2 regions of the Streptomyces sp. NPDC085460 genome follow, and region 2 is predicted to be linked to the other one. Evidence: riboswitches for the same ligand, from Rfam matches in the RefSeq annotation. Region 2 holds a riboswitch; the other holds the start of a gene.
The links. A riboswitch is a leader RNA that binds a small molecule or an ion and turns the genes downstream of it on or off. The one in region 2 is predicted to bind glycine.

Region 1: another riboswitch for glycine. It lies ahead of gcvT (glycine cleavage system aminomethyltransferase GcvT); the one in region 2 lies ahead of gcvP (aminomethyl-transferring glycine dehydrogenase).

The regions. Positions count from the first base shown of each region.
Region 1 is NZ_JBITTO010000006.1:289,851-304,980, reverse strand. Features, by position in the region: gene ACIGHB_RS17755 (cysteine desulfurase family protein) at 1-393, opposite strand, end outside; gene ACIGHB_RS17750 (thioesterase family protein) at 564-1,427, opposite strand; gene ACIGHB_RS17745 (trimeric intracellular cation channel family protein) at 1,451-2,125, opposite strand; gene ACIGHB_RS17740 (oligopeptide/dipeptide ABC transporter ATP-binding protein) at 2,195-3,286, opposite strand; gene ACIGHB_RS17735 (ABC transporter ATP-binding protein) at 3,283-4,275, opposite strand; gene ACIGHB_RS17730 (ABC transporter permease) at 4,278-5,240, opposite strand; gene ACIGHB_RS17725 (ABC transporter permease) at 5,240-6,244, opposite strand; gene ACIGHB_RS17720 (ABC transporter substrate-binding protein) at 6,337-8,007, opposite strand; gene ACIGHB_RS17715 (enhanced serine sensitivity protein SseB C-terminal domain-containing protein) at 8,233-9,021, opposite strand; gene ACIGHB_RS17710 (enhanced serine sensitivity protein SseB) at 9,102-9,842, opposite strand; gene ACIGHB_RS17705 (AAA family ATPase) at 9,951-10,643, opposite strand; glycine riboswitch at 10,826-10,926, shown strand; gene gcvT (glycine cleavage system aminomethyltransferase GcvT) at 11,079-12,209, shown strand; gene gcvH (glycine cleavage system protein GcvH) at 12,321-12,698, shown strand; gene glyA (serine hydroxymethyltransferase) at 12,723-13,991, shown strand; gene ACIGHB_RS17685 (L-serine ammonia-lyase) at 14,152-15,130, shown strand, end outside.
Region 2 is NZ_JBITTO010000004.1:570,789-585,918, reverse strand. Features, by position in the region: gene ACIGHB_RS13765 (MerR family transcriptional regulator) at 34-651, shown strand; gene ACIGHB_RS13760 (DNA polymerase IV) at 764-2,260, shown strand; gene ACIGHB_RS13755 (PRC-barrel domain-containing protein) at 2,620-2,988, opposite strand; glycine riboswitch at 3,102-3,201, shown strand; gene gcvP (aminomethyl-transferring glycine dehydrogenase) at 3,381-6,266, shown strand; gene ACIGHB_RS13745 (DUF5999 family protein) at 6,336-6,542, opposite strand; gene ACIGHB_RS13740 (hypothetical protein) at 6,872-7,468, opposite strand; gene ACIGHB_RS13735 (glutamate-cysteine ligase family protein) at 7,980-9,485, shown strand; gene ACIGHB_RS13730 (CPBP family intramembrane glutamic endopeptidase) at 9,820-10,593, shown strand; gene ACIGHB_RS13725 (PhzF family phenazine biosynthesis isomerase) at 10,673-11,482, opposite strand; gene ACIGHB_RS13720 (PadR family transcriptional regulator) at 11,658-12,299, shown strand; gene ACIGHB_RS13715 (SRPBCC family protein) at 12,373-12,801, opposite strand; gene ACIGHB_RS13710 (hypothetical protein) at 12,872-13,093, opposite strand; partial or broken gene ACIGHB_RS13705 (Clp protease N-terminal domain-containing protein) at 13,289-13,807, shown strand; gene ACIGHB_RS13700 (EamA family transporter) at 14,175-15,130, shown strand, end outside.

The sequences.
Region 1 (15,130 bases), on a different contig from region 2:
CGGGTGGACGCGGCCGTGGGCGTCGACCGGCAGGTACTCGACGGTGGCGCCCTCGTGTCCGGCGAGCCAGTCGACGGCGTCGAGGACGGCGTGGTGCTCGACGGGGCTGGCGAGGACGCGGGTACGGCGGGGGTCGGCGTCGCGCCGGGACCAGTAGAGGCCCTTCACCGCGAGGTTGTCGGCCTCGGTGCCGCCGGAGGTGAACACCACCTCGCTGGGCCGGGCGCCGAGCGCGGCGGCGAGGGTCTCGCGCCCTTCCTCGACGGTCCGCCGGGCGCGTCGCCCGGCGGCGTGCAGGGAGGAGGCGTTGCCCGTGACGGCGAGGTGGGCGGTCATCGCCTCGATCGCCTCGGGCAGCATGGGCGTGGTCGCGGCGTGGTCGAGGTAAGCCATGGTGGGTCGATTCTACGAGCCCGGCCGGCGGCTCCCACGACGAGCCCGGCCGGGCGACCGGCGACCGTACGGTTCGGGCCAGGGGCGACGTGCGGCGACCGTACGGTTTCGGGCCAGGGCCGGCCTCGGGCGGCCGTACGGTTCGGGCCATGCCTCCAGGGACGTACGGCTCAGCCGCGCGGGGCGCGGGCGAGCTGGCGGGACTGGGCGACGAGCCGGCCGGCGCTGTCCCAGACCTCGGCGTCCTCCTCCAGGAAGCCGCCGGCGAGGTTGCGGGTGGTGATGGAGACCCGCAGCGGGCCGGGGGCGGGCCGGCAGCGGACGTGCGTGGTGAGCTCGACCGTCGGGGTCCAGCCCTTGAGGCCCAGTTCGAAGGAGGTCGGCGGGAGGGCGTCGACGGCGAGGAGGAGGGAGAGCGCGTCCGGCTCGCGGCCGTCGGCGAGGCCGAACCAGGCGCGCATCTCTCCCTTGCCGGAGGGGGCGCCGATGGCCCAGCCGACGCAGGCGGGGTCGAGGCGGAGGTCCAGCCGGTCGGTGATGGCGGAGGAGCCGGGGATCGGCGGGGCCGGCCCGTCGGAGGCGCTGAAGCACTGGTCGATCGGGGCGAGGGCCGGCGGCACGGCGCTGGTGCGGACCTCGTCCGTGAGGGCGTCGAGGTCGCCGTAGGAGGCGAGGACGCGGATCCGCTCGACCTCGGTGCCGTCCTCCGCGAACTGGTAGAGCGAGGCGGTCCCGGTGGAGAGGGTCCGGCCGGTGCGGACGGTCTCGGTCCTGATCACCGCGGGGCCGGGCGCCGACGGCGTGAGGTAGTGCGCCGAGACGGTGAACGGGTCGGGGTGCGGCAGGTGGTCGCCGAGGGCGCGGCCGAGCAGGGCGAGGAGGTAGCCGCCGTTGACGGCGTGGATGATCGTCCAGCCGGCCGAGAGCTCGGCGTCGTAGACACCGGGCTCGCGGAGGGTGAGGGCGGTGTCCCGGTCGAACTCGCTGAGCGCCGCGGCCTCGGCGGCGGGGCTCGTCTCGGTGCTCGTGCTCATACGGCCGACGGTACAGCAGGAAACTACTGAGCGGTAGCTTTTTCGTTCTCCTCGCGGGCCGAGGAGCGGTTCCAGGCGCGCGGCGCCCGCCAGTGGTAGCGCATCGCGAGCAGCCGCAGGAGAAAGGCGGTGAGCACCGCCGCGCCGCTGGTGTAGGCGTTCAGGACGTCGAAGCGGATGCACAGGACGACCATGGCCGAGCCGACGATCGCGGGCACGGCGTACAGGTCGCGGTCCCAGCGGAGCAGCGAGGGCACCTCGTTGGCGAGGACGTCGCGCAGCACGCCGCCGCCGACGGCGGTGGCGAGGCCGAGCGCCGCCGAGGAGGTGAGGCCGAGCCCGTAGTCGTACGCCTTCGTCGTCCCGGTCACGCAGAAGAGGCCGAGGCCGGCCGCGTCGAAGACGTTCACGGCGGTCTGGGTGCGCTCCACCTCGGGGTGGAGGAAGAAGACGAGGACGGTGGCGACCAGCGGCGTCAGGAAGTAGCCGAGGTCGGTGAAGGCGGCCGGGGGTACGGCCCCGATGATGAGGTCGCGCAGGAGTCCTCCGCCGAGCGCGGTGACCTCGGCGAGCACGGCCATGCCGAAGACGTCGAAGTTCTTCCGGACGCCGAGGAGGGCGCCGGAGATGGCGAAGACGAAGATCCCGACGAGGTCGAGCGTGTGTTGGACCGACGGGCTGAACAGATCGTGGAGCACCGGCCAATTGTGCCGTGTGTTCGGAAAGGGCCCGGCCGCCACACGGCGGCCGGGCCCTTTCCGGGTGCGCTACGTGCCCTCGGCCGCCGGAGCCTCCGGAGCCGTGTCCGTGTCCGGCGCCTCCGCCTGGGCCGGGATCACCACGGCGTCGGACCCGCTCGCCGGGGCGAGCGTGCCGGACTGGATCTCCCGGGTGAAGTGGCAGGCCACCTTGTGGCCGCCGCCGGCGTCGGTGAGCTCCGGGCGCTCCTCGGAGCACTTCGGCTGCGCCCACGGGCAGCGGGTGTGGAAGCGGCAGCCCGCCGGCGGGTTCGCCGGGGAGGGCAGGTCGCCGGTCAGGAGGATCCGCTCGCGCCGCTCCTCGACCTCCGGGTCGGGCACCGGCACGGCGGACATGAGCGCCCGCGTGTACGGGTGCAGCGGCTCCTCGTACAGCGTGTCGCTCGGCGCCTCCTCGACCAGGGAGCCGAGGTACATCACGCCGATGACGTCCGAGATGTGCCGGACGACGGCGAGGTCGTGGGCGATGACCAGGTAGGTCAGGCCCATCGACTCCTGGAGCTCTTCGAGCAGGTTGATGACCTGGGCCTGGATCGAGACGTCGAGCGCGGAGACCGGCTCGTCGCAGATGATGAGGTCGGGCTCCAGGACCAGCGCGCGGGCGATGCCGATGCGCTGGCGCTGGCCGCCGGAGAACTCGTGCGGGTAGCGGGAGAGGGCGTTGGCGGGCAGGCCCACCTTGGCGAGGATCTCCCGGATCCGCTCCCGGCGCTCGTCCTGGTCCGCGCCGATCCCGTGCGCGGCCATGCCCTCGCTGAGGATGGACTCGATGTTCTGGCGCGGGTTGAGGCTGCCCAGCGGGTCCTGGAAGACCATCTGGAGCCGGCGGCGGAAGGAGCGCAGCTCCTTCTCCGGCAGCTTGGCCACGTCGGTGCCGTCGAGGACGACGGAGCCGTCGGTGACGTCCACGAGCCGCAGCACGGCCCGTCCGAGGGTGGTCTTGCCGCAGCCGGACTCGCCGACCAGGCCGTACGTCTGGCCCGCCTCGACCTTGAGCGAGATGCCGTCCACGGCGTAGACGTGGCCGACGGTGCGGTCGAAGAGGATGCCCTTCTTGACGGGGAAGTGGACCTTCACGCCGTCGAGTTCGAGCAGGCTCATGCCGGTACCTCCGTCGTGGCGAGGACCGGGTTCGCGCAGCGGGCGCGGTGGCCGGCCGCGCGCGGTTCGGTCAGTTCGGGCGTGCCGGTGAGGCACTCCATCTCGTACCGGTCGCAGCGGGGGGCGAAGGCGCAGCCGTCGGCCCAGGCGATCTGGTCGTTGATGGACCCGCGGATCGGGTGGAGCGGCTCGCCGCGCGGGGCGTCGAGCCGGGGGATGGAGCCGAGCAGGCCGTGGGTGTACGGGTGCGTCGGGTGGGCGAACAGCTCGCGGCGCCCCGCCGATTCGACGACCTTGCCGGCGTAGAGGACGTTCACCTGGTCGCAGAGGCCGGCGACGACACCCAGGTCGTGGGTGATCATCAGCAGCGCGGTGCCCTCCTGGTCGACCAGTTCCTTGAGGAGTTCGAGGATCTGGGCCTGGATGGTGACGTCGAGCGCGGTGGTCGGCTCGTCGGCGATGAGCAGGCGGGGGGCGCAGGCGACCGCCATGGCGATGAGCGCGCGCTGCCGCATGCCGCCGGAGAGCTGGTGCGGGTACTCCTTGAGCCGCCGGTCCGGGTCGGGGATGCCGACCCGGTCGAGCAGGTGCGCGGCCTCCTTGCGGGCGGCCTCGCCCTTCAGGCCGCGGTGGCGCTGGAGGATCTCGGTGACCTGGACGCCGATGGGGATGACCGGGTTCAGCGAGGACAGCGGGTCCTGGAAGATCATCGCCATGTCGCGTCCGCGCAGGTCGCGCATCTTCGACCGGGAGAGCGACAGCAGGTCCGTGCCGTCGAGGTCGGCGCGGCCGCCGAGGGTGACGCCCTTGGCGGGCAGCAGCCCCATGAGGGCGAGCGAGGTCACGGACTTGCCGCAGCCCGACTCGCCGACGAGGCCGACGACCTGGCCCTGGTCGACGCTGAAGGAGACGCCGTTGACCGCCCGGACGTCCTTGCGGCCGCGGCCGCCGAAGGTGACGGTGAGTTCGTCCACGGTGAGCAGTGCCATGGTCAGCCTCGCAGCTTCGGGTCGAGGGCTTCGCGCATGGCCTCGCCGAGCAGGGTGAAGCCGAGGGCGGTGATGATGATGCCGACCGCCGGGAAGACGGACATCATCGGCGCGTTGTCGAAGAAACGCTGCGCCTGGGAGAGCATGACGCCCCACTCCGGGACCGCCGGGTCGGGGTTGCCGAGTCCGAGGTAGGAGAGGGCGGCGGCCTCGATGATGGCGGTGGCGAGGCTGAGCGTGGCCTGGACGATCACCGGGCTCAGCGAGTTCGGCATGATCTGGGTCAGCACGATCCGGCGCTTGCGGATGCCGAGGGAGCGGGCCGCGAGGACGTAGTCGCTGCCGCCCTGGGCCAGCATCGAGCCGCGCAGCAGACGGGCGAAGACCGGGATCTGCACGACGCCGACGGCGATCATCACGGTGGTGAGGGACTGGCCCAGCACGGCCGCGACGGAGACGGCGAGGAGCAGCGACGGCAGCGCCAGCAGGATGTCGGTGACGCGCATGATCACGTCGTCGATCCGTCGCCCGGCCTTCCCGCCGAGGGTCGCGCAGGCTCCGGAGACGGCGCCGACGAGCGCGCCGAGGACGAGGCCGATCAGCATCGAGACGACGCCGACGAGCAGGGTCTGGCGGGCGCCTTCGAGGAAGCGGGAGAAGCTGTCCCGGCCGAGGTGGTCGAGGCCGAACCAGTTCTCGGCGCGGGGGCCGACGAACTTGCCCTGGTTGGAGAAGACCTCGCCGCGCCAGGTCTGGTCGGTGGGGCCGTACGGGGCCAGCCAGGGGCCGACGATCGCGACGAGCACGAACAGCGCGATGATCGCGGCGCCGATGAGGGCCATCTTGCTGCCGCGCAGCCGCTTCATCGCCTCGCGCCACAGCCCGGCGCCGCTGGAGGTCTCGGTCTTCGCGGTGAGTTCGGCGAGCCGGTCGAGCTTGGCCTTGTCGGTGGATATCAGGCTCATCAGTGCACCCGCACCCTCGGATCGATGACGCTGTAGGCGAGGTCGACCAGCATGTTGATCAGCACGTAGACCATGGCGATGAACATGATGAAGCCGACGAGCACCGGGTAGTCGCGGGCGTCGATGGCGGTCCGGATGAAGGAGCCGATGCCGCCGAAGGAGAAGACGGACTCGGTGAGGACCGCGCCGGACAGGAGGCTGCCGGTGAGGAGGCCGACGGCGGTGACGACGGGCAGCAGCGCGTTGCGCAGGATGTGCCGGCCGCGGACGACGCGGCGCTCCAGGCCCTTGGACTCGGCGGTGCGGATGTAGTCCTCGCCGAGCACCTCCAGGACGCTGGCGCGGGTCATGCGGACGATGACCGCGAGCGGGATGGAGGCGAGGGCGATCGCCGGCAGCACCAGGTGCGTCAGCGCGTCCCACGCGGCGTCCAGCTCTCCGGTGAGCAGGCCGTCGAGGACGGCGAAGCCGGTGACGCTGGTGGCGTCGATGCCGGTGGACTGGCGGCCGAAGCTGGGGAAGATGCCGAGCTCGACGGCGAAGACGCCCTTGAGCAGCAGGGCCAGGAAGAAGACCGGGATGCAGATGCCGACGAGGGAGCCGGAGACGGAGGCCACGTCGACCCAGCCGCCGCGCTTGCGGGCGGCGAGGTAGCCGAGCGGGACGCCCACGGCGATGGCGATGATCATGGCCGCGACGCTGAGTTCGACCGTGGCGGGGAAGCGCAGGAGGAACTCGTCCCAGACGGGCTGACCGGTCTGCACCGAGGTGCCGAGGTCGAGGTCGAGGAGCCGCTTGAGGAAGCGCCCGTACTGGACGTAGATCGGCTGGTCGAGACCCAGCGCGCGGTTGATGCGCGCCACATCGGCTTCGGTCGCCCGCTCGCCCAGGATCGCTGAGGCGGGTCCGCCGGGCAGCCGGTTCAGCCAGATGAAGAGCAGAACCGACAGGCCGAGCAGGGTGGGTATGAGCTGGAGAAGTCGTCGTACGACGAGTCGCAACACCCCGCGTGCCCCTTTCTTGCGTGTGGAGGGTGGATGCGCGGACGCCCGGTCACGAGAGGAACGCGTGACCGGGCGGACCGCTTACGGGGGTGTTACTTGAAGGAGACCTCGGCGAAGTTCTCCTGCGTCAGCGGGGAGACCTTCGGCGGGACCACGTTCTTGCCGAACGCGATGGCCGGCGGGGAGGAGGTCAGCGGGAGACCCGGCAGGTACTCCATGATCGCCTCGTTGGCGGCCTTGTAGAGGTCGGTGCGCTTGGTCGGGTCGCCCTGGAGCGAGCCGGCCTTGACCGCGTTGAAGACCTTGTCGTCCTTGAAGCCCCACTGCTTGTCGTACCCGGCGAACCAGGTGCCGATGAAGTTGTAGCCGTCGTTGAAGTCACCGGTCCAGCCGAGCATGTGGAGCGGGCAGGAGCCGTGCTCGACCGCGTCGACGTAGTCCGGGTTCCACTTCTTCGGCTTGGGGTTGACCTTGATGCCGGCCTTCTCCAGGTCGGCCTTGACCAGCTCGAAGATGTCCTGCGGGGCAGGCATGTACGGGCGGGTGACCTCGGTCGGGTAGCAGAAGTCGACCGACAGGTTGCTCGCGCCGGCGCCGGCGAGGAGCGACTTGGCCTTGGCGGTGTCGAAGGCGTACTTCTTCACGTTCTCCGAGTAGCCGGCGACCGTGTCGGGCATGAACTGGGTCGCGACCTTGCCGCCCTCGGGCAGCTGGGTCTTGACGATGTTCTCGCGGTCGACGGCGTGCGCGATGGCCTGGCGGACCTCGGGCTTCTTCAGCGCCGGGTTGGCCTCCTGCGTCATACCGAGGTAGAGCAGGTTGAAGACGTCACGGGTCGGGACCTGGAAGCCCGCGCCCTCGAGGGTCTTGATGTCGGCGGGCGCGACGAGGTCGTAGCCGTCGATGTCACCGGCCTGGAGCGCCTGGCGGCGGCCCTCCTCGGTGTCCAGGGTGCGGAAGACCAGGTTCTTCACCTTGGCCTTCTCGCCCCAGTAGTCGTCGAAGCGCTCGAGGGTGACTTCCTTGTTGCCCTTGTTCCACTTCGTGATCTTGTACGGGCCGGTGCCGGCGACCGTGCCGGCCTCCTGGCTGTACTTGGGGTACGTGATGGCGTCGCCCTTGGCGGTGGCCTGCTGCTTCGCGTACTCCTTGAGCGCCTTCGGCGAGTGGATCGCGAGGGCGTTCAGGGAGAAGCCGCCGGGCAGGTTGGCGGAGGGCTCGAAGACCTCGATGACGGCGGTGGCCGGGTCCTTGGCGGTGCAGGACTTGTAGTTCGCCTTGGGCGTCTCCTTGTCCTCGTTGGCCTTGAAGCCGCCCATGATGGTCTGCCAGTAGTACGAGACCGCGCTCGACTGGAAGGTGCCCTTCCAGTTGAACCAGTAGTCGTAGTTGGCGCAGACCGCCGCCGCGTCGAGGGCCTCGCCGTCGTGGAACTTCACGCCCTGGCGGATGTTGAAGGTCCAGACGGTGCCCTCGGTGTTGCTCGACCACTTCTCGGCGAGCCCGCCGACGAGCTTGCTGCCGCCGGCCTCGTGCTCCAGGAGCGCCTCGAACGCCTGACGGGTGACCCGGAAGGTCTCGCCGTCGCTCGCGAGGGCCGGGTCGAGGGAGGCCGGGTCGCCCGGGGCGCCGAACACGAAGGTGTCCTTGGCCCCGCCCTTGTTGCCTTCCTTGTCCCGGTCGCTCGCGCAGCCCGTGGCGATGAGGCCGACCGCGATGGCCGCCGTCAGAGCCCGGGTCGACCGGGAATTGAGTATGCGCATGGGTCCACCCCTGGGTCGCCATGTGTGGTCTTGACCGGCCGAACGCTACTGGCGAGTGACGCGGCAGAGAACAGTCCGCATAGCGGTGATACCAACCTGAGACCCGGACACTCACCAAAACGGTCCGATGCCGGACATCGGCGGCGGGAGCGGGCTCAAGCGGACGCAAAACCCCGCCCTGGCAAGGAATTTCGGCCAGAGCGGGGTCGGGGGGCGGAGCGGTTCTCAGCGGTGCTGCGCGGGCGGGTAGCCATATCCCGGACGGTGGGATCCCGCATGCTGGGACGGCGATCCGTGCGCCTCGCGGTCGTAGAAGGGCCGGGCGTGGGCCTTCAGCCAGAGCGCCACCGGGTCGTACGCGTCGGAGAGCGCGACCGTCGAGACCGGCAGGCCCTCGGGCACGCTGCCGATCGACTGGCGCATCATCGCCCGCACCTCGTCCACGGCCGCCGCCGAACCGTCGTACAGGTCGAGGCCGATGACCAGGTACGGGGTCCCGAGCGCGGGCTGCACCCAGCCGCGGCGGAGCGAGCGGACGGCCGGCGTCCGGTGCGCGTTCTGGGTGAGCTGGGCGTAGAACTGCGGGATCTCCAGGGCGGGTTCGGAGACCCGGAGCGGCCCGGCGGGCATCCGGTCGAGGCCGGTGGCGATCCGGCGCAGATCGGACCAGGGAATGCCGACGCCGCCGCCGGGGGCGTGCGGATTCAGCCAGACGCCCCAGCGCTCGGGGTAGAGGGCGCGGGCGATCTCGCGGCCGGTGACGCGCTCGTGGGCGCGGTGCCAGCCGGAGGCGGCGAGCTCGCCGGCCGAGGTGACGCAGGGCGCGTAGCCGTAGCCGTCGACCTCCATGTTGCCGTACTGGGCCTCCGGCGAGCCCGCCGAGCCCTGCCAGAGCAGCATGTACAACTCGCCGTCGGCCAGGGCGTGCAGCAGTCCCTCGTACGCGTCGTAGCGTCCGGGCGCCACCTGGCGCAGCATGTGCTCGACCTGTCCGGTCGCGCCTGACGCGCTCACCCTGGGTTCCGCCCCTCTGTCTCGTACGGCTCGGTTCGGTGGTTCGTTCTCGGTCGGTCCAGCTTAGACAGGGCCGGGGGTCATCCGTCGGTGCGCCGGTAGAAGGGGCGCACCCGTTCCAGCATCCAGTCGCCGACGGGGTCGGCGGCCATGTCGAGGAGGATGAGGTTGACCGGCCAGGCCACCTCGACGCGGCCGAGGGCGCGGCCGAGGGCGTCCAGCGGCGCGTTGCGGTCGACGCCGTCCCAGCCGGTGAGCTGGACGCCGATGAAGAGGGCCGGTTCGGTGCCCTCGACGCTGGCGAGGGTGCGGCGGGCGGTGGCGACGACCCCGGTGGCCTCGAACTCGGCGGAGGCGGCGGCGAGGAAGTCGACCGGGTCGTCCTGCCAGTCGGGCTCGAAGAGGCGGACCCGGCCGCCGGACGCGGGCCCGTCGAGGGCGGTGCGGCCGGTCCGGCAGAGCTCGGCGACGGCGGGCGGGGGCAGCGGGACGCCGACGGTGCCGCCGGGGTTCACCGCGATGCCGAGCTGCGGGGGCAGGCCGCGGGCGAAGTCACGGGCCGGGGCGACGGTGAAGGACATGTGGTCGCCGACGCAGGCGAGGAACTGCTCCTGGGAGCTGAAGACGGGGACGAAGGCGGCGCCGCCGATCTCCATGGTGGCGAGGTCCAGGTCGGGGCTGTCGGGGCCGCCGCCGTTGGGCAGCGGGACCCACACCTGGCTGCGGCCGAGCACCTCGATGAGCCGGCCTCCGGCCGCGGGCTCCCCGAGCGCGGCGGCCAGCGCCTCCTCCAGCTCGTTGCCCGGCCACGTCACGTCCACGGTGGTTCCGTCCCCTCCTCGCACGGCCCGGTCCCGGCCGTCCCGCAGCACCCTAACGCCGCCCCGCCCCGGCTGTGACCAGAACCCGCCCCCGGGCGGACGCGGGCCTCAGCCCGCGTCCCGGAGTCCCTCGTCCCGGAAGCCCGACTCCCGGAAGCCGAGACGGCGCAGGGCCGCGGCGGCGTCCCGGTCGAGAAGCGTGGCGGAGGCGCAGCCGCGGGGCAGCCGGCCCGACTCCACGGCGGCGACGAGCCGGCCGACGGCTCTGCGGTGCCGGGCGAAGGCGTACGCGGAGACGCCCCGGCCGCGCTCGCGCTGCCCGTCTCTGGCGGTGTCCGGGTCGACGTCGAGGAGGACGAGGTGGAGGGCGCGGCCGCGCCGGGCGGCGGAGCGGGCCAGCCAGCCGCGGACCCAGGACTGGGTGCCGCAGTCGTGGACGACGACTCCGGCGCCGGAGCGCAGGGCCCGGTACAGCCCGGCGTAGTGCGCGATCCGGACCAGCGGGCGGTAGAGCGCGTACGGCACCATCCGGGGCATCCGGGCCTCCCAGCGCTCCCGGACGTCCTGCGAGTCGATGCCGCGGCCCTCGGCGGCCCGCCGCAGCAGCGTGGACTTGCCGCTGCCCGGGAGCCCGGAGACGACCACGACGTCACCGGCGGCGAAGGTGAGGGCGCGCGGGCCGCGCCCGCCGCGCTCGCGGAGGTCCCGCACCACGCGCCCGCGCGCGCGGGTCCGGGCGCGGGGCCGCTGAGCCGGTATGGCGGCGTCGGTCGCGAAGACGCCGGTGTGCTGGATCCTCATCGCTGCTCCCCCTGTCGGGTCCCCGGGGGACGTACCGGGAGACCTCACGGAGACCCTTGCCCACGAAGTGTAAAGAAACGGTAATCCGTGACAAGCGATTTGCCGCGCCGACACCGTGTGCGAGGATGTGCGCGCCAGGCGCGCGCAGCGCCGTACAGCTGGACAACCGCATACCGGCCGCTCGAATCCGCGCGGGAGAGTTCCGGACCGGCCTCGGCCGTCCGGGCGCCGAAGGAGCAAGACCCTCCCTTGAATCTCTCAGGCCCCGTACCGCGTGGATGAGGCAGATCTGAAAAGCGGGACACCTGTCGTGTCCCCACCCAAGGTGCAAGCCGGGGATGCCCCCGGTGAACCTCTCAGGTTCCATGACAGATGGGGAGGACCGTCCTTGCCTGTCATGTTTTCCGCCTTCGGGACCCGGGAGCCACGTCCATCATGAGCACCACCCCCCGTCTGACCGCCCTCGATGCCCTGCATCGTTCGCTGGGCGCGACCATGACCGACTTCGCCGGCTGGGACATGCCGCTGCGGTACGGCAGCGAGCGCGACGAGCACAACGCCGTCCGCACCAGGGCCGGTCTCTTCGACCTCTCCCACATGGGCGAGATCACCGTCACCGGGCCGCAGGCCGCCGAGCTGCTCGACTACGCCCTGGTCGGCAACATCTCCACGATCGGCGTCGGCCGCGCGCGCTACACGATGATCTGCCAGGAGGACGGCGGCATCCTCGACGACCTGATCGTCTACCGCCTCGGCGAGACCGAGGCCGCGTCTTCCCAGTACATGGTCGTCGCCAACGCCTCCAACGCGCAGATCGTCCTGGACGCCCTGGTGGCCCGCTCCGGCGGCTTCGACGCCGAGGTCCGCGACGACCGCGACGCGTACGCCCTGATCGCCGTGCAGGGCCCGGAGTCCCCCGGCATCCTCAAGCAGCTGACCGACGCCGACCTGGACGGTCTGAAGTACTACGCGGGTCTGCCCGGCACGGTCGCCGGCGTCCCGGCGCTGATCGCCCGGACCGGCTACACCGGCGAGGACGGCTTCGAGCTCTTCCTGAAGCCCGAGCACGCCGAGGGCGTGTGGACGGCGCTGACCGAGGCGGGCGCGGGCGTCGGCCTCATCCCGTGCGGCCTCTCCTGCCGCGACACGCTGCGCCTGGAGGCGGGCATGCCGCTGTACGGGCACGAGCTGACCACCTCGCTCACCCCCTTCGACGCCGGTCTGGGCCGGGTCGTGAAGTTCGAGAAGCCGGGCGACTTCGTCGGCCGCAAGGCGCTGGAGGCCGCCGCCGAGCGCGCCGAGACCGCCCCGCCGCGCAAGCTGGTCGGCCTGATCGCCGAGGGCCGCCGCGTCCCGCGCGCCGGCATGGCCGTCGTCGCCGGCGGCGAGGTCATCGGCGAGATCACCTCCGGCGCCCCGTCGCCGACGCTCGGCGAGCCGATCGCCATGGCGTACGTCGACGCGGCGCACGCCACGCCCGGCACCGAGGGCGTCGGGGTGGACATCCGCGGCACCCACGAGCCGTACAAGGTCGTGGCCCTGCCCTTCTACAAGCGCCAGAAGTAGCCGGGTTCCCGTCCGGGGTCCGCCCCGGACGTGACGCGTTCGTCTCGGAACGCGTCTCACCCCGCAAGACCCACGTACATCCGCACTCCCCCGATCCAGGAGAATCAGGCCATGAGCAACCCCCAGCAGCTTCGCTACAGCAAGGAGCACGAGTGGCTGTCGGCCGTCGAGGACGGCGTCGCCACGGTCGGCATCACGGAGCACGCGGCCAACGCCCTCGGTGACGTCGTCTACGTGCAGCTCCCCGAGGTCGGCGACACCGTGACCGCGGGCGAGTCCTGTGGCGAGCTGGAGTCGACCAAGTCCGTCAGCGACCTCTACGCCCCGGTGACGGGCGAGATCGTCGAGGCCAACCAGGACGTCGTCGACGACCCCTCGCTGGTGAACTCCGCCCCCTTCGAGGGCGGCTGGCTGTTCAAGGTGCGCATCTCGGGCGAGCCGGACGACCTGCTCTCCGCCGACGAGTACACCGCCTTCACCGCAGGCTGACCGAGACCCCCTAGGGATCGCTTCATGTCGCTTCTGAACACTCCCCTCCACGAGCTGGACCCGGACGTCGCCGCCGCCGTCGACGCCGAGCTCCGCCGCCAGCAGTCCACCCTCGAGATGATCGCCTCGGAGAACTTCGCTCCGGTCGCGGTCATGGAGGCCCAGGGCTCCGTCCTCACCAACAAGTACGCCGAGGGCTACCCGGGCCGCCGCTACTACGGCGGCTGCGAGCACGTCGACGTGGCCGAGCAGATCGCGATCGACCGGATCAAGGACCTGTTCGGCGCCGAGTACGCCAACGTGCAGCCGCACTCCGGCGCCTCCGCCAACCAGGCCGCGCTCTTCGCGATCGCCCAGCCGGGCGACACGATCCTCGGTCTCGACCTGGCGCACGGCGGCCACCTCACCCACGGCATGCGCCTGAACTTCTCGGGCAAGCAGTTCAACGTGGTCGCGTACCACGTGGACGAGGCCGGCCTGGTCGACATGGCCGAGGTCGAGCGCCTCGCCAAGGAGCACCGCCCGAAGGTGATCATCGCCGGCTGGTCGGCGTACCCGCGTCAGCTGGACTTCGCCGAGTTCCGCCGGATCGCCGACGAGGTCGAGGCGTACCTGTGGGTCGACATGGCCCACTTCGCCGGCCTGGTCGCGGCGGGTCTGCACCCGAACCCGGTCGAGTACGCGGACGTGGTGACCTCCACCACGCACAAGACGCTCGGCGGCCCGCGCGGCGGCATCATCCTGGCGAAGAAGGAGTTCGCCAAGAAGCTGAACTCCTCGGTCTTCCCCGGCTTCCAGGGCGGCCCGCTGGAGCACGTGATCGCGGCCAAGGCCGTCTCCTTCAAGGTCGCGGCCTCGGAGGAGTTCAAGGAGCGCCAGCAGCGCACCCTGGACGGCGCCCGGATCCTGGCCGAGCGCCTGGTCCGCGACGACGTCACGGCGCACGGCGTCTCGGTCCTCTCCGGCGGCACGGACGTGCACCTGGTCCTGGTGGACCTGCGCGACTCCGAGCTCGACGGCCAGCAGGCCGAGGACCGGCTCCACGAGGTGGGCATCACGGTCAACCGGAACGCCGTTCCGAACGACCCGCGCCCGCCGATGGTCACCTCCGGTCTGCGCATCGGCACGCCGGCCCTCGCCACCCGCGGCTTCACCACCGAGGACTTCACCGAGGTCGCCGACATCATCGCCGAGACGCTGAAGCCGGGCTTCGACGCGGACAAGGCGGAGTCCCTGAAGGCGCGCGTGACCGCTCTGGCCGAGAAGCACCCGCTGTACCCCGGCCTGAAGTAATTTCGTACGCTTTCGTTCCTGGGTTCGTTCGTTCGAAAGTTCCGGGGCACCGCGCACACTGGACAGTGGGCGCGGTGCCCCGCCCCATGTCGTCACCTCTCACGCTTTTCTGCTCCACCCCGGCAGACAACGGCGTCTAGCCCCCACAAGGAGTCCTCCCGTGGCCATCTCGGTCTTCGATCTGTTCTCGATCGGCATCGGTCCTTCGAGCTCCCACACGGTGGGCCCCATGCGCGCGGCCCGGATGTTCGCCCGCCGGCTGAAGAACGAGGGGCTGCTCGCGGGCACGGCCAAGGTCCGGGCGGAGCTGTACGGCTCGCTCGGCGCCACCGGGCACGGGCACGGCACCCCGAAGGCGGTCCTGCTCGGCCTGGAGGGCAACTCGCCCCGCACGGTCGACGTGGAGAACGCCGACGACGAGTTCGAGCGGATCAAGGCGAGCGGCCGGATCAACCTGCTCGGCGCCCACGACATCCCCTTCGACTTCGACGCCGACCTGGTGCTGCACCGGCGCAAGGCGCTCCCGTACCACGCCAACGGCATGACGGTCTTCGCGTACGACGCCGAGGGCGCGCTCGTCCTGGAGAAGACGTACTACTCCGTCGGCGGCGGCTTCGTCGTGGACGAGGACGCGGTGGCGGGCGAGAACCCGATCATCCCGGACGACACCGTCCTGAAGTACCCCTTCCGCACCGGCGACGAGCTGCTCCGCCTCACCAAGGAGACCGGTCTGTCGATCTCCTCGCTGATGCTGGAGAACGAGAAGGCGTGGCGCACCGAGGACGAGATCCGGGCGGGCCTCCTGGAGATCTGGCGGGTCATGCAGTCCTGCGTGTCGCGCGGCATGTCCCGCGAGGGCATCCTGCCCGGCGGCCTGAAGGTCCGCCGCCGCGCCGCGACGCTGGCCCGCAAGCTGCGCTCCGAGGGCGACCCGGCCATGCACGCGATGGAGTGGATCACCCTCTACGCGATGGCGGTGAACGAGGAGAACGCGGCGGGCGGGCGCGTGGTCACCGCCCCGACGAACGGCGCGGCCGGCATCATCCCCGCCGTCCTGCACTACTACATGAACTTCGTGCCCGGCGCCGACGAGGACGGCATCGTGCGCTTCCTGCTCGCGGCCGGCGCGGTCGGCATGC
Region 2 (15,130 bases):
GAGTGGGCAGGTCAAGGACGGAGGGTCGGCGTGATGAGCAGCGCGGACGGTACGGCAGGGAGCTCGCTCGGACGCGTGTCCGAGGAGAGCGGTCCGTATCCGCTTCACGGCAGTGTGGGCGACTTCGGTACGGAGACGAGCGCCGGGCCGGCGGACGAGGCGATCGGCTATCGCGGTCCGACGGCCTGCGCCGCCGCCGGCATCACCTACCGCCAGCTGGACTACTGGGCGCGCACCGGGCTCGTCGAGCCGAGCGTGCGGCCCGCGTACGGCTCGGGGACGCAGCGGCTCTACAGCTTCCGGGACGTCGTCGTCCTGAAGATCGTCAAGCGGTTCCTGGACACGGGCGTCGCCCTCCAGAACATCCGGGCCGCCGTGCAGCACCTGCGCGCCCGGGGCTTCCGCGACCTGGAGCGGATGACGCTGATGAGCGATGGTGCGACCGTCTACGAGTGCTCCTCGCCCGACGAGGTCGTCTCCCTGCTCCAGGGCGGGCAGGGCGTCTTCGGCATCGCGGTGGGGGTCGTCTGGCGGGACGTCGAGTCGGCGCTGTCCCAGCTGCACGGAGAGCGTGTGGACACCGGGGAGACGCTGGTCCGGCACAACCCGCAGGACGAGCTGGCCCGGCGGCGGCGCGACCGGGCCGTCTGAGGCCGTCCCGGATGCTTCATCCCGGCGGTCCTCCGCGCAGGGTAACCCCCGGCCGGTGCGGGCCCGTCGCCCGTACGGGCGATTGTCAGTGGCGTGAGGCAGCATCGGAGACGTGAGAGCCGCCCCCACGATCCTGCATCTGGACATGGATGCCTTCTTCGCCGCGGCCGAGCAGGCGTCGAAGCCGAGCCTGCGCGGCAAACCGGTCGTCGTGGGCGGGCTCGGGCCGCGCGGGGTGGTCGCCACGGCCTCGTACGAGGCGCGGCGCTTCGGGGTGCACTCGGCGATGCCGATGGGGCAGGCGAGGCGGCTCGCGCCCAACGCCGCGTACCTGGTGCCGCGCTTCGCCTTCTACCGGGCGATCAGCGGGCAGGTCATGGAGCTCCTGGGGCGGCTTTCGCCGCTGGTGGAGCCGCTCAGTCTCGACGAGGCGTTCGTGGACCTGGAGGCCGGCGGGCTGGCGGACGACAGCGCGGGCGCGCGGGCCGTGGGGGAGCGGCTGCGGGCCGAGATCCTGGCGACGACGGGGCTGACCGGATCGGTGGGGCTCGCCGGGTCGAAGATGCTCGCGAAGATCGCCTCGGAGGAGGCGAAGCCGGACGGGCTCGTGCTGTACGAGCCGGGCACCGAGCGGGCGCTGCTCGCGCCCCGGTCGGTGCGGATCATCCCGGGGGTGGGGCCGGCCACCGGGGACCATCTGCGGCGGGCCGGGATCACGACGGTCGCGGACGTGGTGGAGGCCGGCGAGGACGAGCTCGTACGGATCCTCGGGCGGTCGCACGGGGCCTCGCTGTACCGGATGGCGCTCGGGCACGACGACCGGCCCGTGGTGGCCGAGCGGGACGCCAAGTCGGTCTCCGTCGAGGACACCTTCGACATCGACCTGCACGACCGGCTGCGGATCCGGCTGGAGGTGGAGCGGCTGGCGGAGCGGTGCGTGGCGCGGCTGCGGGGCTCGGGGCACTCGGGGCGGACGATCGTGCTGAAGGTGCGCCGGTTCGACTTCTCGACGCTGACCCGGTCCGAGACCCTGCGCGGGCCGACGGACGATCCGCTGGTGGTGCGGGAGGCGGCGGAGCGGCTCCTCGAACTGGTGGACACCACGGGCGGGGTGCGGCTCCTCGGGGTCGGGGTGAGCGGGCTCGCCGACTACACGCAGGAGGACCTGTTCGCCCAGGCGGAGGCGGAGGCGGAAGCGGGGGCCGGGGCGGACTCCTCCGGCACGGCGGCGGAGGAGGCGGGGCGGGGGGCCGCCGGGGAAGCCGCCGGGCCGCCGGGGGCCGGGGACGCGGCGGCGGACGGCGTGGCCGGGCCGGGGACGGCCGTGGAGGCCGTCGTACGCCGGTGGGCGCCCGGGCACGACGTGCGGCACGCGGTACTGGGCGCCGGCTGGGTGCAGGGCAGCGGGCTCGGGCGGGTCACCGTCCGGTTCGAGGAGCCCGGCAGTACGGCACCGGGGCGGGTGCGGACCTTCGCGGTGGACGATCCCGAGCTGGAGCCGTCGGATCCGCTGCCGCTGGTGCCCGGCGGCGTCACGGGGGCGGAGGGAGCGGACGCCCCGGCGGCCCGCGCCGGTGCCGGTTCGGTGGGTGAGGTGGGCGCCGCGTGACGTGTCCGGCGGCGGGCGCGCGGCCGGCGTGGCCGGGCGCGTGCGCCGGGCTGGGCGGATGGGCGCGGGCAGGTGCCCCGATCAGTGGTCCCGCGCCGGTCGGGAGCGCCGCGGAGGCCGTCCGGTGCGAAACCGGCCCCGGAGATCGGAAGTCGGTCAGGCCCGGAGTCGGCCGGGTGGATCGGAATCCGGCCGTTCCGGAGTCGATCCGGCGGGAAAGAAGGCGGACGGGGCCCGACCGGACAGGGCGGAAGGCCGTACGCGCGGCCCGACCGGGCAATACGGAAGGCCCTGCCCCCGGCCCGACCGGGCAAGGGGCAAGGCGGAAGGCCCGTGCGCCGTAACCCGGAGGCGGGGCCCTACGCTGCGTCGTCCTGGCCGGCCAGGCGGCCGAAGTCGGGGATCGCGTCCGGCGGCGGGAGGGTCAGCTCGTAGTGGCGGTAGAGCTGGAGCTCCTGCTCGGGGGAGAGGTGACGGCCCACGCCGAAGTCCGGGGCGTCCTTGATCAGGGAGCGCTCGAAGGGGATGTGGAGACCGTCGTCGGCCAGCTCGCTCGGCTCCAGCGGGACGAACGCGTCCCGGCTGAACAGGCCGGTGCGGACGGCTGCCCACTCGGGCACGCCGGTCGCGTCGTCCAGGTACACCTCGTCCACGGTTCCGATCTTGTGCCCGTTCCGGTCGTACGCCTTGCGGCCGATCAGGCTGCGCGGATCGATGTCGGTCTGCACGGTCCCTCCAACTGGTCGCAACTGCTCTACACCCCTACGAAAGTGCACATCTGGGATGTCGGCCACTTGAGCGATGCGGGCGACAACCGCGCTGGTAGGCTGGCTGTGGCTGTCGACACCGTGCGGGAGAGTCCTCCGGAGAAGGTTTCCGGGGGCGCCGAAGGAGCAAATCCTCCCCGGAATCTCTCAGGCACCCGGTACCGCGCGGGCGAGGTCACTCTGGAAAGCAGGGCGGGAGTCCGACGGCATCCGCTCTCACCGACGGTGAAAGCCGGCGTGCCCACGGGCGTGCCGGTGAAGCTCTCAGGTTGAGATGACAGAGGGGGAGGCCGTCCGGGCACCCGCGCCGTGGTGCCCCTCGCAGGTCGTGACGACCAGGAGGCCCCCGCATCATGACCGCCAACCGCACCCCGCTCTCCGAGCTCGAGCAGGGCATCCCCTTCGAGCAGCGGCACATCGGACCCGACGCCGAGGCGCGGGCCAAGATGCTCGCCCAGGTCGGCTACGGCTCGCTCGACGAGCTGACCGCCGCCGCGGTACCGGACGTCATCAAGAACGCCGACGCGCTGGACCTGCCGGGAGCCCGCACCGAGGCCGAGGTCCTCGCCGAGCTGCGCGCGCTCGCCGGCCGCAACGAGGTCCTCGCCCCGATGATCGGCCTCGGCTACTACGGCACCTTCACCCCGCCGGTCATCCTCCGCAACGTCATGGAGAACCCGGCCTGGTACACGGCGTACACGCCCTACCAGCCGGAGATCTCGCAGGGCCGCCTGGAGGCGCTGCTCAACTTCCAGACGATGGTCGCCGACCTCACCGGTCTGCCGACCTCCGGCGCCTCCCTCCTCGACGAGGGCACCGCCGCCGCCGAGGCCATGGCGCTCTCCCGCCGCGTCGGCAAGGTCAAGAACGGCGTGTTCCTGATCGACGCCGACACCCTGCCGCAGACCATCGCCGTCATCGAGACGCGCGCCGAGCCGACCGGTGTCGAGGTCGTCGTCGCCGACCTGAGCGAGGGCATCCCGGCCGAGATCGCCGAGCGCGGGGTCTTCGGCGTCCTCCTCCAGTACCCGGGCGCCTCGGGTGCCGTCCGCGACATCAAGCCGCTGATCGACCGCGCCCACGAGCTCGGCGCGATCGTCACCGTCGCCGCCGACCTGCTCGCCCTCACGCTGCTCGTCTCGCCCGGCTCGCTCGGCGCCGACATCGCCGTCGGCACCACCCAGCGCTTCGGCGTCCCGATGGGCTTCGGCGGCCCGCACGCCGGCTACATGGCCGTCCAGGACAAGCACGCCCGCTCCCTTCCCGGCCGCCTCGTCGGCGTCTCCGTCGACGCCGACGGAAACAAGGCGTACCGCCTCGCACTCCAGACCCGCGAGCAGCACATCCGCCGCGAGAAGGCCACCAGCAACATCTGCACCGCGCAGGTGCTCCTCGCCGTGATGGCCGGCATGTACGCCGTCTACCACGGTCCGGACGGTCTCAAGCAGATCGCCCAGCGCACCCACCGGTACGCGGCGATCCTCGCCGCCGGTCTGACCGCCGGGGGCGTCGAGCTCACCCAGGGCGCGTTCTTCGACACGATCACCGCCCGCGTCCCCGGCCGCGCCGACGCCGTCGTCGCCGCCGCCCGCGAGGCCGGCGTCAACCTGTACCGGGCGGACGCCGACCACGTCTCGGTCTCCTGCGACGAGACCACCGGCCGCGCCCAGCTCGCCGCCGTCTGGGGCGCCTTCGGCGTCGACGCGGACGTGGAGGCCCTGGACGCCGCCACCGAGGACGGCCTTCCCGCGGGACTGCTGCGCTCCGACGCGTACCTGACCCACCCGGTCTTCCACGCGCACCGCTCCGAGACCTCGATGCTGCGCTACCTGCGCCGCCTCTCGGACCGCGACTACGCGCTCGACCGCGGCATGATCCCGCTCGGCTCCTGCACCATGAAGCTGAACGCGACCACCGAGATGGAGCCGGTGACCTGGCCCGAGTTCGGCCAGATGCACCCCTTCGCGCCGATCGACCAGGCCCAGGGCTACGCCACGCTCATCACCGAGCTGGAGGAGCGTCTGGCCGAGGTCACCGGCTACGACAAGGTCTCGATCCAGCCCAACGCCGGGTCGCAGGGCGAGCTGGCCGGACTCCTCGCGGTCCGCGCCTACCACCGCGCCAACGGCGACGAGCAGCGCACCGTCTGCCTCATCCCGTCCTCCGCGCACGGCACCAACGCCGCCTCCGCCGTGATGGCCGGCATGAAGGTCGTCGTCGTCAAGACCGCGGAGGACGGCGAGGTCGACGTCGAGGACCTGCGCGCCAAGATCGCGCAGCACCGCGACGAGCTCTCCGTGCTGATGATCACCTACCCGTCGACGCACGGCGTCTTCGAGGAGCACGTCGCCGACATCTGCGCCGAGGTCCACGAGGCCGGCGGCCAGGTGTACGTCGACGGCGCCAACCTCAACGCCCTGGTCGGCCTCGCCAAGCCGGGCCACTTCGGCGGCGACGTCTCGCACCTCAACCTGCACAAGACCTTCTGCATCCCGCACGGCGGCGGCGGCCCGGGTGTCGGCCCGGTCGGCGTCCGCGCCCACCTCGCCCCGTACCTGCCGAACCACCCGCTCCAGCCCACCGCGGGCCCGGAGACCGGCGTCGGCCCCATCTCGGCCGCCCCGTGGGGCTCCGCCGGCATCCTGCCGATCTCCTGGAGCTACGTCCGCCTGATGGGCGGCGAGGGCCTCAAGCGCGCCACCCAGGTCGCCGTCCTCGCGGCGAACTACATCGCCAAGCGCCTGGAGCCGCACTACCCGGTGCTGTACACCGGCCCGGCCGGGCTCGTCGCCCACGAGTGCATCGTGGACCTGCGCCCGCTGACCAAGGCCACCGGCGTCTCCGTCGACGACATCGCCAAGCGCCTGATCGACTACGGCTTCCACGCGCCGACCATGTCCTTCCCGGTCGCCGGCACGCTGATGATCGAGCCGACCGAGTCCGAGGACCTGGCCGAGCTGGACCGTTTCTGCGACACGATGATCGCGATCCGTGCCGAGATCGAGAAGGTCGCCTCCGGCGAGTGGCCCGCCGAGGACAACCCGCTGGCGAACGCCCCGCACACGGCGGCGGCGCTCGGCGGCGAGTGGACCCACGCCTACGACCGTGACGTGGCGGTCTTCCCCGCCGGCGTCTCGGCCGCCGACAAGTACTGGCCGCCGGTCCGCCGCATCGACGGCGCCTTCGGCGACCGGAACCTGGTCTGCTCCTGCCCGCCGCTGGACGAGTACGACCACTGACCGCAGGCATGACAGAGGGCCGGTCCGGAGTCTCCTCCGGGCCGGCCCTCGGCCGTGCCCGAGCGGCGGTCAGGCCGCCGTCGTCACCCGGCCCGTCGTGAGCGGCCGGTGCGGAGCGATGATCTGCCCGTCCGGCAGCAGTTCGCCGGTGTCCTCGAAGAGCAGGACACCGTTGCACAGCAGGCTCCAGCCCTGCTCCGGGTGGCACGCCACAGGATGGGCGGCCTCGCGGTCGGCGGAGTCGGCGGTGGGACAGGCAGGCTGGTGCTCGCACATGGGTGGGTTCTTTCGCTGCGTCGTGGTGGATGTCCTGCGGCTCGTCGCGCTCATGGCCGCCCCCGTCGGTCGGTTCGGTTCCGGTCCCCAGTCTTGCCGCACGGACGGTCTTCCGCAGGTATTTCGCGTCAGCTCGTCCTCTCCTGGGAAGACGCATCACCCGCAGGGGCGGTTCAGGTCAACACCCCCGCTATTTCGGGTGGTTCGGGATGGCCCGAGCGGGCTAGTCCGTACGGGAGGGGTGTTCGGCGACGGCGTTCGGGCACGGTTTCCGGACAGCAGTGCGCCCCGTGACCCGGTCGGGTCACGGGGCGGTGCGCGGGGCCGGATCAGGCGGGCGCGGGCGCCGCGGAGCCGAGCAGCGGCGGCGGCGCGAGCCGGGTGCTGAGCACGGGCAGCAGATCCGCCACCCGGTAGGGGCGGTTGGCGGCGATGCCGGGCGGCGCCGGGGCGAGCGGCACGAGGACGTCGGCGGACTCGGCCGCCGGGTCGGCGCCGTCCGGGTCCGGCTCGGCGTGCAGCCACAGCGTCAGCATGTACAGCTCCGGCACCGAGAGCAGCCGCGGCTCGTACGTGCCCGGCAGCGCCTCGGCCTGGACCAGGGCGCGTTCCGTGGCGGCGACGTACGGCCCCTCGAAGAAGTGCGAGAAGGACCAGCCGTCCGGGGTGAGCATGGTGTCCGCGGCGGCGATCGCCCGGTCCCCGCTCCGGATCAGGAACCGCCAGCCGACGAGTCGGGTGCCGGGCGCCTGCCCCGGCGCCTCGGAGATCCTCAGCACATGGACGGGCAGCGGGAGTTCGGGGCTCAGCGGCCCCGGCGCGGCCCGCAGGGCCGGGGTGCGGGCCTCGCGGACGGCCGTGGGCGAGCCGAGTGCAGCGAGGACGCTGCGGAGGGCGGGCGCGGGGGCCGGGGAGGGTCGGAGCATCGTGTGGGTCGCCTCTCGCTCAGGAGACACGGGGATACGGGAACGCACGGCCAAGGGACTGGTACGACGGCGCTGTCGGCGGCGGGGGCGGAGCGGGGGGCCATGGGTCATGGCCGTCGCCGGCGCTCTGCCTCGTCCGCGGAGTTTATACGACACGTGTTCACAGAGTGTTTCCGCTAGACGCCGCCGATATTCCTGACAAGACCTCATCAGGCCGCGTGCGGTGGATCGTGGAGCGGAATCGGAGCGAAGACAGGATCTCCGTCCTCGCATTCCCCGGCAAGCCGGACGTCAGAATTCCGAAAGTCGTGCCGCCCGCACCGGCAGGGCAATATGACAGTGGTATATGTCGTCAGCCGGTCCGGAGGTGGAGGGCCGTGCGCGCGGCGGCAGGTTCGTACCAGACTATCCGCGGAGCGGCCGGAAACGCAGGCGTTGTCGATCAGTGGCGTGGGCATCATCGTCCGTACGCGCGGCCCGCCCGGGCCGCCCACGCGGGAGGTACGCCTCGATGGGGGAGAAGGTCGCGACGGACGGCTTCGGCCCGGCCGACCGGCAGCGCTACCGGCGCAAGCTCCAGCAGTGTCTGGCGGGGCTCGCCCGGCTCCTCGCGGAGCAGCGGTTCGACCGTCCGCGGAACCTCATGGGCGTCGAGATCGAACTCAATCTCACAGGTTCCGACGGACTCCCGCGGATGTTGAACGACGCCGTCCTCGAAAAGATCGCCAGCGCTGATTTCCAGACCGAACTCGGAATGTTCAACCTGGAAGTGAACATCGCTCCGCGGCGGCTCGGGGGCCGGGTTTTCGACCGGCTCGCGGAAGAGCTGAGAACCGGCCTGGGATATGCCGACCGCAAGGCGGCCGAAGTCGACGCCGGCGTCGTCATGATCGGCATACTGCCGACCCTCTCGCAGCGCGATCTCGTCTTCGAGAACCTTTCCGCCGCCGACCGCTACGCCCTGCTCAACGACCAGATCCTGGTCGCCCGCGGGGAACACATCACCGTCGACATCCAGGGCGTCGAACGGCTCCGGCACACCGCGGAGTCGATCATCGCGGAGGCCGCCTGCACGTCGGTCCAGCTGCACCTCCAGGTCACCCCGGCCCGCTTCGCCTCCGTCTGGAACGCGGCCCAGGCCGTCGCCGGCGTGCAGATAGCCCTGGGCGCCAACTCGCCCTTCGTCTTCGGCCGCGAGGTGTGGCGCGAGTCCCGTCCGCCGCTCTTCCAGCAGGCGACCGACACCCGCCCGCCGGAGCTCCAGTCGCAGGGGGTGCGGCCGCGCACCTGGTTCGGCGAGCGGTGGGTGGACTCGGTGTACGACCTCTTCGAGGAGAACGTGCGCTACTTCCCCTCGCTGCTGCCGCTCTGCGACGAGGAGGACCCGCTGCGGGTCCTCGACGACGGCGGGGTGCCGCAGCTCAAGGAGCTCGTCCTGCACAACGGCACCGTCTACCGCTGGAACCGGCCGGTCTACGGCTGGATGGACGGCGTCCCGCACCTGCGGGTGGAGAACCGGGTGCTGCCCGCGGGGCCCACGGTCACGGACGTCCTCGCCAACGCCGCCTTCTACTACGGGCTCGTCCGCTCGCTCGCCGACGACCCGCGCCCGGTCTGGAAGCGGATGGCGTTCGAGGACGCCGAGGCCAACTTCGACACCGCGTGCCGGTACGGCATCGAGGCGGAGCTGCGCTGGCCCCGGCCGGGCCGCGCGGGCGGGACGGCGGTGCTGCCCGCGGTACGCCTCGTCCTCGACGAGCTGCTGCCGCTGGCCGCGGCGGGGCTCGACGCCTGGCACGTCGACCCGGCGGACCGCGACTTCTACCTGGGCGTCATCGAGCAGCGGTGCCGGCGCCGGGCCAACGGCGCGTCCTGGCAGGCCGACACCTTCCACCGGGCCCTGGAGTCCGGCCTCGACCGGGACGCGGCCCTGGCGGCGACGACCCGCCGGTACCGCGAGCTGATGCTGGAGGGCGAGCCGGTGCACACCTGGGCGGTGGGGGCCGAGGGCGCCTGAGACGGCGCCGGGCGAGGGCCTGGAGGGCGTGCCGGGCGGGGGCTGGAGGGGCGGGCGTGCCTGGTAGGGCCTGGAGGGGCGTGTCGGGCGGGGCCTGGAGGGCGCTCCGGGTGGGGCCTGGAGAGGCGGCGTGCCGGGCGGGGGCTTGGACGGCGCTCCGAGCGGTGGGGCCTGGACGGCGCTCCGGGTGGGGCCTGGGCGGCGTTCCCGGCGGGGCCTGGATGGCGTTCTGGGTGGGCCGTCGCGGATGATCGTCGTACGGGGGACCCGCCGGTGGTCCCCGAGACGGTCGTGACGGGAACGGGAGCCGGGCGTGGTGTCGGAACAAAGGGTCGTGGACACGGCCCCGGGCGGTCTCTCGCGGCGGGTGCTGGGCTCCGAGACGCTCATCGTGCTCGCGCTCTCGCTCGGCGCGAGCGCGGTCTCCTCGCTCATCAGCTTCATCGGCTCCCTGACCCGGCCCGGCGCCCTCAAGGAACAGGCCGCCAACCTCAACGGGTCGTACGCCCCCGACCGCCCCTGGCTCGACCTCGCCTGGCAGCTCTTCGGCATCGCCACGGCCCTCGTGCCCGTGGTCCTCGTGGCGCACCTGCTGCTGCGGGAGGGGGCCGGGCTCAGGGCCATCGGCTTCGACCGGACCAGGCCGTGGCCGGACCTCGGGCGCGGGACGCTCGTCGCCGCCGGGATCGGCAGCGCCGGCCTCGCCTTCTACCTGGTGGCACAGGCGTCGGGCTTCAACCTCACGGTCGTCCCCGAGTCGCTGCCGGACGTGTGGTGGAAGTACCCCGTCCTGATCCTCTCGGCGATCCAGAACTCCGTCCTGGAGGAGGTCATCGTCGTCGGCTATCTGCTGCGCCGCCTCGGCCAGTTGGGCTGGTCGCCGATGGCCGCGCTGGTCGCGAGCTCGGTGCTGCGTGGCTCGTACCACCTGTACCAGGGCATCGGCGGCTTCATCGGCAACATGGTGATGGGCGTCGTCTTCGTGCTGCTCTACCGGCGCTGGGGGCGGGTCGGGCCGCTGGTGGTCGCCCACGCGCTGCTCGACATCGTGGCCTTCGTCGGATACGGGCTGCTGGCGGGGAAGGTGGACTGGCTGCCGACGGTGTGAGTCCGTGAGGGGGCGGTGAGGGGCGTACGGCATCGGTGCCGTACGCCCCTTCGTCGTACCGGAGCGGCGGCCGACGGCGTCAGGCGTGCAGGTCGCCGTCGATCACCGTCACCGCGTGGCCGGTCAGGAGGGTGCGGTCGCCGCGCAGGCGGGTGCGCACCAGACCGGTACGGGCCCCGCCCTGGAAGCCGGTGAGCTCGTCGCGGCCGAGGCGGGCCGACCAGTACGGCGCGAGCGCGGTGTGGGCGCTGCCGGTGACCGGGTCCTCGTCGATGCCGACGGCGGGGAAGAAGCCGCGCGAGACGAAGTCGTAGCCCAGGCCGGGGTCGGCGGCGAGGGCGGTCGCGATCACGCCGCGCGAGGAGTGGGCCTTGAGGGCGGCGTGGTCGGGGGCGAGGCCCCGGACGGTGGCCTCGTCGCGCAGTTCGACCACCAGGTCGCCGATGTGGGCGGCGGTGTCGTGGACGGCCAGGATCTCGGCGCCGAGCGCCTTCGCCAGGCCGTCCGGTGCCGGCACGGGGGTGAGCGAGGAGGTCGGGAAGTCCATGGTGATGCCGCCGTCCGCCTCGGTGACGGCCCCGAGGACGCCCGAGCGGGTGGCGAAGCGGACCGGGCCGGTCGCGGCGCCGGTGGTGTGCAGGACGTGGGCGGTGGCGAGGGTGGCGTGGCCGCACATGTCGACCTCGGTGGTCGGCGTGAACCAGCGCAACGCCCAGTCGGCCTCGCCGCCGGCGGGCAGCGGGTGCGCGAAGGCGGTCTCGGACAGGTTGACCTCGGCGGCCACCGCACGCAGCCAGGCGTCGTCCGGGAAGGAGTCGAGGAGGAGGACCCCGGCGGGGTTGCCCGAGAAGGGCCGGTCGGTGAAGGCGTCGACGATTCGGATGCGCATGTGCCGGACCGTACCGGGGGCCGGTGGGGGAGGGCCAAGGCCAATCCGGGACCGGCGGCCCCCGGAGGCCGTACGAGGGGTGGGGCAGTCGGTGGGTTGCTCACCGAACAGTTCCGATATATCGTTGAGGCATCGCGACAGTTCGACGATGTCATCTCACGAAAGGAGCGTTGCGATGCGTTCACATGGACACGACCACGGACACGAATTCGGTCACGGGCACGGCCCCGGTGCCGGGCGCGGGAACTGCGGGCCCGGACCGCGGGGCGACTTCGAGGGACGGCGTGCCGCCTTCGGGCCCTTCGGCCCCGGTTTCGGCGGCGGGCCCGGTTTCGGCGGCGGCCCCTTCGGGCGCGGCCGGGGCGGCGGCCGGGGACGGGCGCGGCGCGGTGACGTGCGCGCCTCGATCCTGGCGCTGCTGAAGGACCGCCCGATGCACGGCTACGAGATGATCCAGGAGATCGGCGAGCGCAGCGGCGGGGCGTGGAAGCCCAGCCCCGGCTCGGTCTACCCGACCCTCCAGATGCTGGAGGACGAGGGGCTGATCGTCAGCGCGAGCGAGGGCGGCAAGAAGCTCTTCTCGCTCACCGACGCCGGTCGCGAGGAGGCCGAGGCCGGTGCCGAGGCCCCTTGGGAGGAGGTCGGCCGCGGCGTCGACTGGGAGGCCATGAACGAGGTCCGGCAGGCCGGTTTCGGTCTGATGGAGGCGTTCGGGCAGGTCTGGAAGACCGGCAGCGCCGAGCAGCGGCAGAAGGCCGTCGGGGTCATCAACGAGGCCCGGAAGAAGCTGTATCTGATCCTCGCCGACGAGCACTGAGGCGCGGTGGGGACAGGGGAAGGGCCCCGGTGGCACACGCCACCGGGGCCCTTCCGCGTTCCGGGTGCCCGGCTCAGCCGACCAGGCCGGCGAGCTTGCGCAGCGACTCGTTGAGCGCCGCCGTCGCGGAGTCCTTCAGCTTCCCGGCCATCAGGGAGACCGCCGCTCCGGTGAAATCGCCGTCGATGCGGACCGTGGTCGCCCCGCCTTCGTCGGCGAGCGAGTAGCGGGTGCCGACGATCACGCCCATCGGGCCCTTGCCGCGGATGGCGAGGGTCCGGCCGTCCTCCAGCTCCTCGACGGTCCACAGCACCTCGGCCGGGAATCCCATGAGCTTCATGTTCTCGGTGAACGTGGAGCCGGCGGCCAGGGTCTCGGGACCGCCGTTCGGGAAGCTGGTGTGGGTGGCGTTCCACTCGCCGTACGAACCGAAGTCGGTGAGGCGTTCCCACACCTTCCCGGCCGGTGCCTCGATCCGTGCCTCCGCGCTGACTTCGGCCATGACGACCACCCCTTCACGCGTGCCCGCTGGGTTCTGGTGTCGCGGAACGTAGCCGGAGGGGCGTGAACATTCAATACTGATGAACCGTCAGTTCTGCGGCGGCCGGGCCCGTACCGCCGATCCACCAGATCTCGGCGGCGTCGAAGGAGTCCGACACGCGCGGGCCGCCGTCCTCCTCGTGCCGGTGGAACGCGGCCCAGAACAGATCGCCCGGCAGCGCCTCCCGGGGGGCGTACACCCGGTACACGAACTGCCGGCCGTCACCCGCGGCCAGGCCCACCATCCAGAACACACAAGGAGGACGCCCGGCACCGGCACATGGTTGCGTTCCGGGCGCGAGGCAAGGCGGCGCGCGCCCCGTACGGGAAATCGTCCGGATCTCCTCCCCGAGGAGGAGGGGCCGCGCGCGGGCGCACGACTCGGGTGGGACGCGGACATGGTTCTCCCGTGGGATGACCCGTGCGGGCGCGGCTGGTGAGGTGGGAGGGTGCACCCTCCCGTCCCGTCGCGCTCCGCCCGGCCCTCGGCCCACGCCGACCCCGCGCCGCTCCTCGCCACCGTGCTCGGCGCCGCCCGCCGCCGGGCCCTGCGGGACGGCGACCGCCAGGTGGACACCGCCCATCTGCTGCACGCCCTCGTCGAGTCCGACCCCGAGACCCGCGCCGCGTTCGACGGCGAACCACGGGTCGCCCGGGTCCTCGGCTACCTGGTCCAGCGTTCGATCGGATACGGGCTCCGCTGGCAGCGGTCCGGCGAGGGCGGGGGAGCCCCGGTCCCGCTGCCCGCCGTACGGGCCGAGGAAGGGACGCGGCGCCGCACCTCCCGCTGGTCCCCGGCGGCCGCGGCGGCCCTGGAGGAGGCGCTGCGGCGCGCCGCAGCCCGGGGGGAGCAGCAGCCCCGGGGGCTCGACCTGCTGGCCGGACTCGCCGCGGACCCGGGCAGCCGGGCCGGCGAGGTGCTGCGGCACGCCGGGATCGACCCGCCGGTGCTGCGCGCCCGGGCCGCGGCGCTCGCCTCCGGCCTCGCGCCGGCGAGTGGTGCCGCCGTCCTCGACGGGGATCCGGTGGGAGGGGCTGGGGGGACGGGGGGGCAGGTGGGGGCTGTGGAGACTGGGGGGACGGTGGGAAAGGCGGGGGCTGCGGAGACTGTGGGTCCTGTGGGGCCTGCGGAGACTGTCGGGCAGGCGGGGTAGGCAGGGTAGGCGGGGCAGGCGGGGCACGCGGGGCACGTAGGGCAGGTGGGGGCGGCGGGGCGGTTCGGGGCGGTGGACGCGGAGCGCTGAGTTCCGCCCCGGCGAGGGGGCTTCGGGGGCCGTCGTCTCAACAGGTGCGACGGGGGTTACACGCCTGACCGGGTCCTGACATGATGGCCCGATGCACGCGTCTCAGGGGAGAAGCGCCGGCCTGGGACTCGCCCTGGCCTCGGCCTTCGCATTCGGTGGTTCGGGAGTGGCGGCCAAGCCGCTGATCGAGGCGGGCCTCGATCCGCTCCATGTCGTCTGGCTCCGGGTCGCCGGCGCGGCGCTCGTCATGCTGCCCGTGGCCTGGCGCCACCGGGACCTGCTGCGCCGCAAGCCCGGCCTGCTCCTCGGCTTCGGCCTGCTCGCCGTGGCCGGCGTCCAGGCGTTCTACTTCGCCTCGATCTCCCGGATCCCCGTCGGCGTCGCCCTCCTCATCGAGTACCTCGCCCCCGCGCTGGTCCTCGGCTGGGTCCGCTTCGTACAGCGCCGGCCGGTCACCCGCGCCGCCGCCCTGGGCGTGGTGCTCGCCGTCGGCGGTCTCGCCTGCGTCGTGCAGGTCTGGTCGGGGCTGAGCTTCGACCTCCTCGGACTGCTCCTCGCGCTCGCCGCCGCCTGCTGCCAGGTCGGCTACTTCGTCCTCTCCGACCAGGGCTCCGACGAGGCCGAACCGGCGGATCCGCTCGGCGTCATCGCGTACGGACTGCTCATCGGCGCGCTGGTGCTCACGCTCGTCGCCCGCCCGTGGGGCATGGACACGGACGTGTTGGCCGGGACGGCCGACCTCGACGGGACCTCCGTACCGGCCTGGCTGCTGCTCGGCTGGATCATCCTGATCGCCACCGTCCTCGCGTACGTCACCGGCGTCGTCTCGGTGCGACGGCTCTCGCCGCAGGTCGCCGGGGTCGTCGCCTGCCTCGAGGCGGTCGTCGCGACCGTCCTCGCCTGGGTGCTGCTCGGCGAGCACCTGGAGGCGCCGCAGCTCATCGGCGGCGCGCTCGTCCTCGTCGGCGCCTTCATCGCCCAGTCCACCGCGCCGAAGCCGGCGTCGGAGGGGCCCGTCGCGGGCTCCGACGGCGGGGGCGGGGGCGG